Regions from separate parts of the Allobosea sp. OAE506 genome, predicted to be linked through region 1. Evidence: predicted binding sites of a transcription regulator. Region 1 holds the regulator's gene; the other holds the start of a gene.
What was found. The regulator LexA, encoded in region 1, represses DNA repair genes until DNA is damaged. The targets are predictions, from matches to a motif close to TGTTCNNNNTGTGTTCNG.

Region 1 (5,057 bases):
GGTTTATGGCCTTTGCCTACCGTATCGGAATCGCTGCCGGCAATATCTATCTAACATCGTCTCGATCTCGGGCTTGCACATGGTGTTGGCCGCCGGGACCATCTTCTGGCTGGTGCGGGCGCTGCTCGCCCTCTCGCAGACGCTGGCGCTGCGTCTGCCTGTCAAGAAGATCGCCGCGCTCGCGGCCATGGCGGGCTCGGTCGCCTATTGTGTGTTCTCGGGTGCCGAGGTTGCGACGGTGCGCTCGCTGATCATGACGCTGGTGATGCTGGGCGCGATCCTCGTCGATCGCCCGGCGCTGAGCATGCGCAATCTCGCGCTCGCCGCGATGATCGTTCTGCTGCGCGAGCCCGAGGCGCTGCTGGGGCCGAGCTTCCAGATGTCCTTTGGCGCGGTCGCGGCGCTGATCGCCTTTGCCGAGCGCTGGGAGGAGCGCGGCCGGTTGCAGCCGCCACCCGCACTGCCCTGGCCGCTGCGCCCGCTCTGGATCGCCGCCAGCGGCATCATCGTGACGACCCTGCTGGCCACGGCGGCGACGGCGCCCTTCGGCGCCTATCATTTCCAGACCTTCAACCCCTTCGGCCTGCTGGGCAACGCGCTGGCGCTGCCCTTCGTCTCGCTCTTCGTCATGCCGGCCGCCGTTTTTGGCGTGCTCGCCTATCCCTTCGGGCTGGACGCGCCGGCCTGGTGGCTGATGGGCATGGCCTCGGAGGTGGTGCTGAAGCTGGCGCACTGGGTCGCGACCATCGACCACTCGACCCTCGTGCTGGCGGCCTTCGGCCCGGCCGCGCTCGGCTGCTTTGCCGCCGCGCTGCTCTGGGCGACGCTGTGGACGACGAAGCTGCGCCTGTTGGCCATCCTGCCGCTGGTCACAGGCGTCGCCGTTGCGGCCAAACCCGACAAGCCGGCGATCCTGATCGAGCGCGACGGCTCGGGCATCGCGGTGCGCGGCAGGGACGGCCTGCTGGTCATTGCAGGCAAGCCGAGCCGCTTCGTCATGCAGCAATGGCTGACGGCGGATGGCGACGGCCGCCAGCCCGACGATCCCTCATTGCGCAAGGGCGCGGCCTGCGATGCCCGCGGCTGCGTCATGACGACGAAGGAGGGGCACAGTATCGCCTATGCGCAGGACCGGCTCGCCATCATCGAGGATTGTCGCCGCGCCGATGTGGTGGTGACACCGATCCCCTGGACCGCGACCTGCCGCGCGCGGCTGATCGACAGGATGGCGCTGCTACGCGACGGGGCGACCGCACTCGTCAAGACCAGGTCTGGCTGGCAAAACCTCGCGGCACAGGATACCGGCGAACGGCCCTGGAGCCGCCGTCGTCCCCAGCCCGCGCCAACACCCGCGAGCACAGCTCCGCCGCCGCCGGGCGAGGACGCGCCCGATGCCGAGCGCCTCCCTTAAGGCGGCTGCCGGTCAGTAGCGCCGCATCAGATTGACCAGCCGGCCCTGGATCTTGACCCGGTCGGGGCCGAGCACGCGCGTCTCATAGGCGGGATTGGCCGCTTCCAGCGCGATCGAGGAGCCGCGCTTGCGCAGCCGCTTCAGCGTCGCCTCCTCGTCGTCGATCAGCGCGACGATGATATCGCCGGTGTTGGCGGTGTCCTGGCGGCGGATCACCACTGTGTCGCCGTCGAGAATGCCGGCCTCGACCATCGAGTCTCCACGGACCTCCAGCGCGAAATGCTCGCCCGAGCCCAGCATGTCGGCGGGCAGCGCGACGCTGTGGCTGCGGCTCTGGATCGCCGAGATCGGCGTGCCCGCGGCGATGCGGCCCATGACAGGGATCGCGATCGTGTTGCGGGCATCCTCCGATGCCGTCTCGACCGGCCGTACCCGGCCGGGCAGCCCGTCCTTGGCCGGCGGCGTCTCCTTGCCGAGCCCGCCCTGGACGATCGAGGGGTTGAAGCGGCGCGCACCGGGCTGCAGCCCGCCGCCGGCACCGTCGGGCAGCTTGATCACTTCGAGCGCCCGCGCCCGGTTCGGAAGACGGCGGATGAAGCCGCGCTCCTCGAGCGCCATGATCAGGCGGTGAATGCCGGATTTCGACTTGAGGTCGAGCGCATCCTTCATCTCGTCGAAGGAGGGGGGAACGCCGCTTTCGCGCAGTCGCTCCTGTATGAAACGAAGCAGTTCGAACTGTTTGCGTGTCAGCATGATCCCCGCCGGCGCTCTGAAATCTGCCGATCACCGCAGATTCGAAACAAATCACGAACACCATACCCGTTCGCGTTGTGTTCCGCAAGCCGACGTGCCCGTGTCGCCCCTCAGCGCAGGCGGATGAAGCGGCAGGGATCGCCCTTAGCGGCGGCCGGCGCGAAGACCGTGCGGATCGCCAGCGCCTGCGCCTGGGCGAGCAACCCGAGCATCGAGGAATCCTGCCGCTCGAAGGGCGTGGCCTCCCAGCCCGAGTCGGTCAGCACCAGGCTGGAGCGCAGATAATCCTCGCGCTCGTCATTGGCGGGCATGTCGCGCCCCAGCAGCCCGGGCTCGCTGCGGTCGCGCTCGGGCGAGGGCATGCCGAGCAGGGCCTCGACCACCGGGACGACAAAGAGATGTCCGCAGACGATCGAGGACACCGGGTTGCCCGGCAGGCCGATCGCGACCATCGGGCCGAGCCGGCCTGTCATCATCGGCTTGCCCGGCCGCATCGCGATCTTCCAGAAGCCGAGATCCATCCCGGCGCGCTTCAGCGCCTCCTGGACGAGGTCATGCGCTCCGACCGAGGCGCCGCCCAAAGTCACCAGCACATCGGCACCGGCTTGCCGCGCCCGGCCGATTCGTTCGGCGAGGTCGGCATGGTCGTCGCGTGCGATGCCGAGATCGAGCGCGGTTCCGCCAGCCTGCTCGACCAAAGCGGCGAGCGCAAAGGAGTTGGAGGCGACGATCTGGTCCGGCCCCACGGTCTCGCCCGGCAGCACCAACTCGTCGCCGGTGGCGAGGATCGCGACCAGCGGCTTGCGGCGCACCGGCAGCGCCGGGTGGCCCGCAGCGGCGGAGAGCCCGAGTGCGGCGCTGTCGAGGCGGGTCCCGGTGGCGAGCAGGCTGTCGTTCAGGCTGAAGTCGAGCCCGGCCTTGCGGATGAACTTGCCCTTCGGCGCGCCCTCGCGGACGGTGATCGCGGCCGAGCCGACACCGTCGGCGTTCTCCTGGATCAGGATGGTGTCGGCGCCCTCGGGGATCGGCGCGCCGGTGAAGATGCGCACCGCCTCGCCGGCGGCCACGCTGCCGCCGAAGGAGCGCCCGGCCGCGGATTCGCCGAGAACGCGCAGTTCGGTCCCGGGCGTGAGATCGTCCGCCCGCACCGCATAGCCGTCCATGGCCGAATTGGCGAAGGGTGGCTGCGTCCGCAGCGCCGCGATGTCGGACCCGAGCACCCGCCAGGCGCACTGCGCCAGCGGCAGCGTCTCGATGGGCGTTGGACCAGGCACGCTGTCAAGCAGCGCGCGCAGCGCGACGGGGACCGGCGTCAGGGCCATCAGCCCTGTCCCCTGGCGGTGACGTCAGCCTCGAACACGCCCGACTTGCCGCCGGATTTGTGGATCAGCCGGATACCCTCGATCCGCATGCCGCGGTCGGCCGCCTTGACCATGTCGTAAACGGTCAGGCAGGCGACGCTGACGGCGGTGAGCGCCTCCATCTCGACGCCGGTCTGGCCCTTGACCTTGACCTCGGCGCGCACCCGGATGCCGGGCAGCGCGTCGTCGATCGCGAGATCGACCGCGATCTTGGTGATCAGCAGCGGGTGGCAGAGCGGGATCAGCTCATGGCTGCGCTTGGCGGCCATGATGCCGGCGAGCCGCGCCGTGCCGAGCACGTCGCCCTTCTTGGCGTCGCCGGCGCGCACGATCGCCAGCGTCTGCGGCTGCATCACAACGCAGCCTTCCGCGATGGCCGTGCGCGAGGTCTCGGCCTTGTCGCCGACATCGACCATATGCGCCTGGCCCTGGGCGTCGAGATGGCTGAGCCCGCTCACGCGGCGCTCTCCTGGGCCCGGCCGGTTAGCAGCTCGCGGGTCGCACCCGTCACATCGGCCTGCCGCATCAGGCTTTCGCCGACGAGGAAGGTCCGGACGCCGGCGCCGTTCAGCCGGCCGATATCGGCGTGGCTGAAGATGCCGCTCTCGCTGATGACGATCCGGTCGGCCGGCACGCGCGGCGCGAGACGTTCGGTCACAGCGAGATCGACGGTGAAATCGCGCAGGTCGCGGTTGTTGATGCCGAGCAGGCGGCTCTTCAGCGCGAGCGCCCGGTCGAGCTCGACGTCATCATGGACCTCGACCAGCACATCCATGCCGAGGTCGAAGGCGGTGGTCTCCAGCGCGCGCGCCGTGGCGTCGTCGACGCCGGCCATGATGATCAGGATGCAGTCTGCGCCCCAGGCCCGCGCCTCGTAGACCTGATAGGGATCGTAGAGGAAATCCTTGCGCAGCACGGGCAGCCCCGACGCCGCGCGCGCCTGCAGCAGGAATTCCGGACGGCCCTGGAAGGAGGGGCCGTCGGTCAGAACGGAGAGGCAGGCGGCCCCGCCAGCGGCATAGGCGCGCGCCAGCACGGGCGGGTCGAAGTCGGCGCGGATCAGCCCCTTGGAGGGCGAGGCCTTCTTGATCTCGGCGATCAGCGCCGGGTGGCCGGCGGCGTGCTGGGAGGCCAGCGCCTCGGCGAAGCCGTGCGTCGGGCCGGCATCGCGCGCCAGCCGCTCGATCTGGTCCTGCGGGATCGCCAGTTTGGCGGCCGCAATCTCCTGGCGCTTATAGGCTTCGATCTTCGCGAGAATGTCGCTCATCGGGCCCTCACGCGTTCGAACTGGAGACGAGGGCGGCGAGCGTCGCCTTCGCCTTGCCGCTGTCGAGCGCTGCATTCGCCTGCGCGAAGCCGTCGCGCAGATCGCCCGCCCGGCCGGCGACCAGCAGCGCGGCCGCGGCGTTGAAGGCGGCGATGTCGCGGAAGGCGGTCTTCTGCCCGTCGAGCACCGCTCGCAGCGCCTCGGCGTTCTGCGCCGGCTCGCCGCCGCGCAGATCCTCCGGCCTCGCGCGGGCCAGCCCGACATC
Region 2 (5,057 bases), 1.1 Mb from region 1:
CAGTCCGGAACCTCCTTCATGTAGACGTTGAAGGCCGGCTCGTCGAACTGGATCACGTCGACGCCCAGCGCCTGCAGCTCATGCGCCTCTTCGTTCAGCACGGCGGCAAACGCCATGGCGAGGTCCTCGCGGCGGCCATAGTGCTCGTCGGCGATGGTATCGACGATCGTCATCGGCCCCGGCAGCGTGAACTTCAGTTTGCGGGTCGTGTGCGCGCGGGCGGCCTGCGCCTCCATGCTGTGCACCGGCCCCTTGCGGCGGATCGCGCCGGTGACCGTCGGCACCTCCGCCTCGTAGCGGTTGTTGCGGATGCCCATGATCGTCTTCTTGTCGAAGTCGATGCCGTCGAGATTGGCCAGGAAGCCATGGACGAAATGCACCCGCGCCTGCTCGCCATCGCCGACGATGTCGATGCCGGCATCCTCCTGCAGCTTCACCGCCAGGATCGTCGCGTCGCGCCGGCCCTCCTGCAGCGCCACCCCTTCCAGCTTCCACGGCGCCCAGAGTCGCTCGGACTCGGCGAGCCAGCTCGGCTTGGGCAGGCTGCCGGCGATGGTGGTGCGAAGCATGGACGTATCCTCTGGGGTTATGGTTGCGCGGACATCGGATGCGGGAGGCATCCGCGTCAAGCGTGACGGGGATGGACAGCCTGCGTCAGACGGCCGCCGCCGACGCAGGCCCGATCGGCCGACGCCGCGCTCGCATCATCAGCCAGCACACCACCGCGAGGTTGACGAGGTTCCAGGCGAGGCCGTTGAGAAAGGCGGCGCGGTAGGAGGCGAAGGCGTCGAAGATCGCGCCCGAGACATAGCCGCCGAAGGCCATGCCCAGGATGGTCGAGGACATGACCAGGCCGATCCGCACGCCGGCCTCCCGCGCAGGCAGATACTCGCGGATGATCACCGCATACATCGGCACGATGCCGCCCTGGAACAGGCCGAAGATGCCGGTGACGATGAAGAGCGAGGTCAGCCCGTCGAACCAGAGATAAAGGAAGAGCGCGAGCCCCTGCATCAGCGAGCCGATCGCCAGCGTCGCCGTGCCGCCGATGCGGTCGGCGACGAAGCCGGAGCCGATGCGGCTGATGATGCCGAGCGCCAGCATCAGCGAGAGCATCTCGGCGCCACGGGCGACGCCGTAACCGAGATCGCTGCAATAGGCGACGAGGTGGACCTGCGGCATCGCCATGGCGACGCAGCAGGAGAAGCCCGCGATCGCGAGCAGCCACTGCAGCTGGCTGGCCGAGAGGCCGAGATCGCCGCGCGCGCTGGTGCTCGCCGCCTCCTGCGCCGCGATGGTCGCGGCGGAGGGCCGGCGGCGGAAGAACGGTGCCAGCGGCAGCATGATCGCCATGACCGCGAGCCCGATGCCGATATGGGTCGCGCGCCAGCCATGGCTGGCGACGCCCCAGGTGATCACCTGCGGCCAGATCACCCCCGCCAGATAGCTGCCCGAGGCTCCGAAGACTACGGCGAGCCCGCGATGCTTGCGGAACCAATGCGAGAGATCCGCGATCAGCGGCGAGAAGCCGGCCCCGCCACCGACGCCAATCAGGAAGAGATGGACGAGCGCGAACTGCCAGAGCGACTGCGCCATCCCGGCGAGGATATAGCCGCTGCCGAGCAGCAGGGCGCCGCCCACGATCGGCACGATGATGCCATAACGGTCGGCGATGCGGCCCATGGCGATGTTGCCGAAGCCGAAGCCCAGCATCACGCAGGTATAGGGAAGGGAGGCCCCGGCGCGCAGCGTGCCGAATTCGGTCTGCACCGAAGGCAGAACCACGACGACGGACCAGGTGCCGACACAGGCTGCGGTGCCGACCAGAAGCGACACGGCCAGCCGCAGCCAGGCATAGGAGGAATCGGGCGCGTAGCGGGATTCGTCGGTGGACATGTTTCCTCGGCGCGCCTGCTCGCAGGGCAGACGTTCTTCACCGAGGAGTAGGCAGTCCGCCGCGCGGCGGCAAGCTCGCGCAGATCGGACCCGGTCGGCGCTCAAGGCGGAGCCGTGCCGCGACTCCGCCCTGAACGGGGCCCGGGACGAGAGCCCGGGCCGGATCGCTGGCCACCCGGAGGCGGCCTGCGAAATCAGGCGGCGCGGCGCTCGTGGCGGCCTTCGTTGATCTCCTCGATGATCTTGGCGACGAAGGCCGGCAGATCGTCGGGCTTGCGCGAGGTGACGACGCCCTTGTCGGTCACGACCTCGCTGTCTTCCCACAGCGCGCCGGCATTGATCATGTCCTGCTTCATCGTGTTGTACGACGTCAGGCGGCGGCCCTTGGCGATGCCGGTGTCGATCAGCAGCCAGGGAGCATGGCAGACGGCGGCAACAACCTTGCCCTGCTCGAAGAAGCGTTTGATCAGCGTCAGCGCCTCGGGCGTGCCGCGCAGCGTGTCGGGGTTCATCTGCCCGCCGGGCAGGACGATGGCGTCATACGCATCGGCGCTGACTTCCGCGAGGGTCTTGTCGACCTTCACGGCCCGGCCCCAGTCCTTCTGGTCCCAGCCGGTGATCTCGCCGGCCTCGGGCGCGACGATGTGCACGGTCGCGCCGGCTTCCTTCAGCTTGGCATGCGGGACGTCGAGCTCCGACTGCTCGAAGCCGTTGGTGGCGAGGATGAGGATGGTCTTGCCTGACAGGTCGCTCATGGGGCGCCCTCCTTGTTCGGGTTGAGGATGATGCCTCGACAACCCGCGCCAGGCGCGTCCGTTCCTGCGGTCTTGCGTCGCTCCCCCGCCGAGGACCCTAGCGGAAGACGCTCTCGCCCGCCTGATCGACCAGCTGCTGGCCCTTGATCAGGGTAAAATCGACGGCCTCGTCCTTGCCGGGGAAACGGTCGGCCCGGACGAAGCGATGGCTCTTCAGCTCCCCCTCGACCGTCTTCTCGACGACGCCGCACAGCTGCCACTGGCCACCCTCCTGATAGGGCGTGGCATGGATGGTGAAACCGTTGTGCTCGATGGTCTTGAGCGGGCCCGTCGGCTTGGCCTCGGCCGCCTGGCCGCCGCCGAAGAGCTTCTTGAGAAACGACATGGCCTGTCTCCTGATCCATCGGGCGCCGCGCCCCTTCTCCCAGATTGCGGCGCGATGGGGAACCCGTCGGCGCGCGGCTCGTTGTCAGTGAACAAAATAGGAACGGAGACGCATCATGACGAGCCACACCGACGAACACGCCAGCCCGCTGGACGACAACCCCAAGCGCGACCCGAACCCGCCGGACAACACGCAGAAGGATCCCGCCGACTGGGTGTCAGGCGACGACCCGATGACGGGCGCGCAGACATCCTATCTCAAGACCCTGTCCGAGCAGACGCAGCGGCCCGAAGACTTCGCCGAGGATCTGAGCAAGGCCGAAGCGTCGAAACGGATCGATGCGCTGAAGGCGGATCTGGCGGGATGAGGACGCCTCAGGCCAGATGCAGCACGACCTCGCGGCGATGCGGCCGGGCGCGGTGCTCGAAAAGGTAGATACCCTGCCAGGTGCCGAGCGCGAGCCGCCCGCCCATCACCGGGATCGAGAGCGAGACGGGCGTCAGCGCCGCCTTGATATGGGCGGGCATGTCATCGGGCCCCTCCGCCCGATGGACGAGATAATCCATTGCCGGATCGTCGGCGGAGGGCACGAGCCGGCGGAAGAAGGCCTCGAGATCGACGCGCACATCCGGGTCGGCATTCTCCTGAATCAGCAGCGAGCAGGAGGTATGGCGCACGAAGAGCGTCAGCAGCCCGGTCTCGATTCCGGCCCCGGCGACGAAGGCGGCCACCTCGCGCGTGAACTCGTAGAGCCCCGGACCGCGCGTGGCGATCGCCAGCAGCGTCTGCACCGCCATGGCGCTCAGCGCTCGGTCACGGCGAGCTTGGCGCCCAGCGCGACGAAGGCCGCCGCGAAGCCCCGCCGCAGCCAGGCCATCACCGCCGGCCGCGTCACCACCTTGTCGCGCATCGCCGCCGCGAACAGGCCGTAGAGCGCGAAGACCACGAAGGTCATCGCCATGAACACGCCCGACAGTTCGAGCATGCGCGCCAGCGGCGCCGCCTCGCCGGCCGAGATGAACTGCGGCAGGAAGGCGACGAAGAAGATCGAGAGCTTGGGGTTGAGGACATTGATCGCGACGCCGTCGCGCAGAACCCGCCAGGCCGAGCGCGGATCGGCCTTCGTCTCGACGCTGAGCGCGCCATGCTCCTGCAGCGTCTGCCAGGCCATGAACAAGAGATAGGCGACGCCGGCATATTTCACGACCGCGAAGGCGAGCGCGCTCGCATGCAGCAGCGCCGCCAGCCCCAGCATCGCCGCCAAGAGATGCGGCACGATGCCGAGCGTGCAGGCAAAGGCCGCGAGCAGGCTCGCCCGCGAGCCCCGGGTGAGCCCCGCCGCGATGGTGTAGATCGCGCCCGTGCCCGGCGAGGCGACGACGATCAGCGAGGTCAGCAGGAATTCGGGCGACATGGCGGCAGCCTCCACGGAGCAGCGGCCAGCAAGCCGCAAGCCACCGCCGGGATCAAGCCCGTCTCCCCGCAATCCGCGTCAGACCACAAAACTTAGGTATTGACCTAAGTATTTTTCTCCGCTTGGATCGCCCCATGTCCGCGACGCTCCCCACCCTCGACGACACCTTCCGTGCCCTGGCCGATCCGACCCGGCGCGCGGTGGTGCAGGCGTTGGGGCGAGGGCCGGCCTCGGTCAGCGAACTCGCCCGGCCCTTCGAGATGGCGCTTCCGAGCTTCCTCCAGCACCTCAAGGTGCTGGAGGAGAGCGGGCTCGTCACCACGGCCAAATCCGGGCGCGTCCGCACCTGCTCCCTGCGCCGGGAACCTCTCGCCGCCGCCGAAACCTGGCTGGAGGCCCAGCGCAGCCTCTGGACGCAGCGCCTCGACCAGCTCGACGCCTTCGTCCTGCACCTGAACAACGACGAGGAACGCCCATGACGACCCTGCCCGCCGCCACCTTCGACCCGGCGCTCGATCTCGAACTCAAGCGCGAGGTCGCGGTGCCGCCGCAACTGGTCTGGCGCGCCTGGACCGAGCCGGCCCTGCTGAAGCAGTGGTTCACGCCC

Region 2: a site for LexA is predicted at 3,124-3,141, ahead of ABIE41_RS12030 (DUF3072 domain-containing protein). Genes of this name have one in related genera too.

What each region holds. Positions count from the first base shown of each region.
Region 1 covers NZ_JBEPOB010000001.1:3,592,171-3,597,227, reverse strand. Annotated here, with positions in the region: gene ABIE41_RS17445 (ComEC/Rec2 family competence protein) at 80-1,411, shown strand; gene lexA (transcriptional repressor LexA) at 1,424-2,164, opposite strand; gene ABIE41_RS17435 (molybdopterin molybdotransferase MoeA) at 2,275-3,486, opposite strand; gene moaC (cyclic pyranopterin monophosphate synthase MoaC) at 3,486-3,983, opposite strand; gene trpC (indole-3-glycerol phosphate synthase TrpC) at 3,980-4,792, opposite strand; gene trpD (anthranilate phosphoribosyltransferase) at 4,800-5,057, opposite strand, start outside.
Region 2 covers NZ_JBEPOB010000001.1:2,454,856-2,459,912, reverse strand. Annotated here, with positions in the region: gene ABIE41_RS12050 (methionine synthase) at 1-569, opposite strand, end outside; gene ABIE41_RS12045 (MFS transporter) at 655-1,896, opposite strand; gene ABIE41_RS12040 (type 1 glutamine amidotransferase domain-containing protein) at 2,091-2,651, opposite strand; gene ABIE41_RS12035 (HlyU family transcriptional regulator) at 2,749-3,036, opposite strand; gene ABIE41_RS12030 (DUF3072 domain-containing protein) at 3,152-3,403, shown strand; gene ABIE41_RS12025 (secondary thiamine-phosphate synthase enzyme YjbQ) at 3,411-3,833, opposite strand; gene ABIE41_RS12020 (LysE family translocator) at 3,839-4,450, opposite strand; gene ABIE41_RS12015 (ArsR/SmtB family transcription factor) at 4,585-4,929, shown strand; gene ABIE41_RS12010 (SRPBCC family protein) at 4,926-5,057, shown strand, end outside.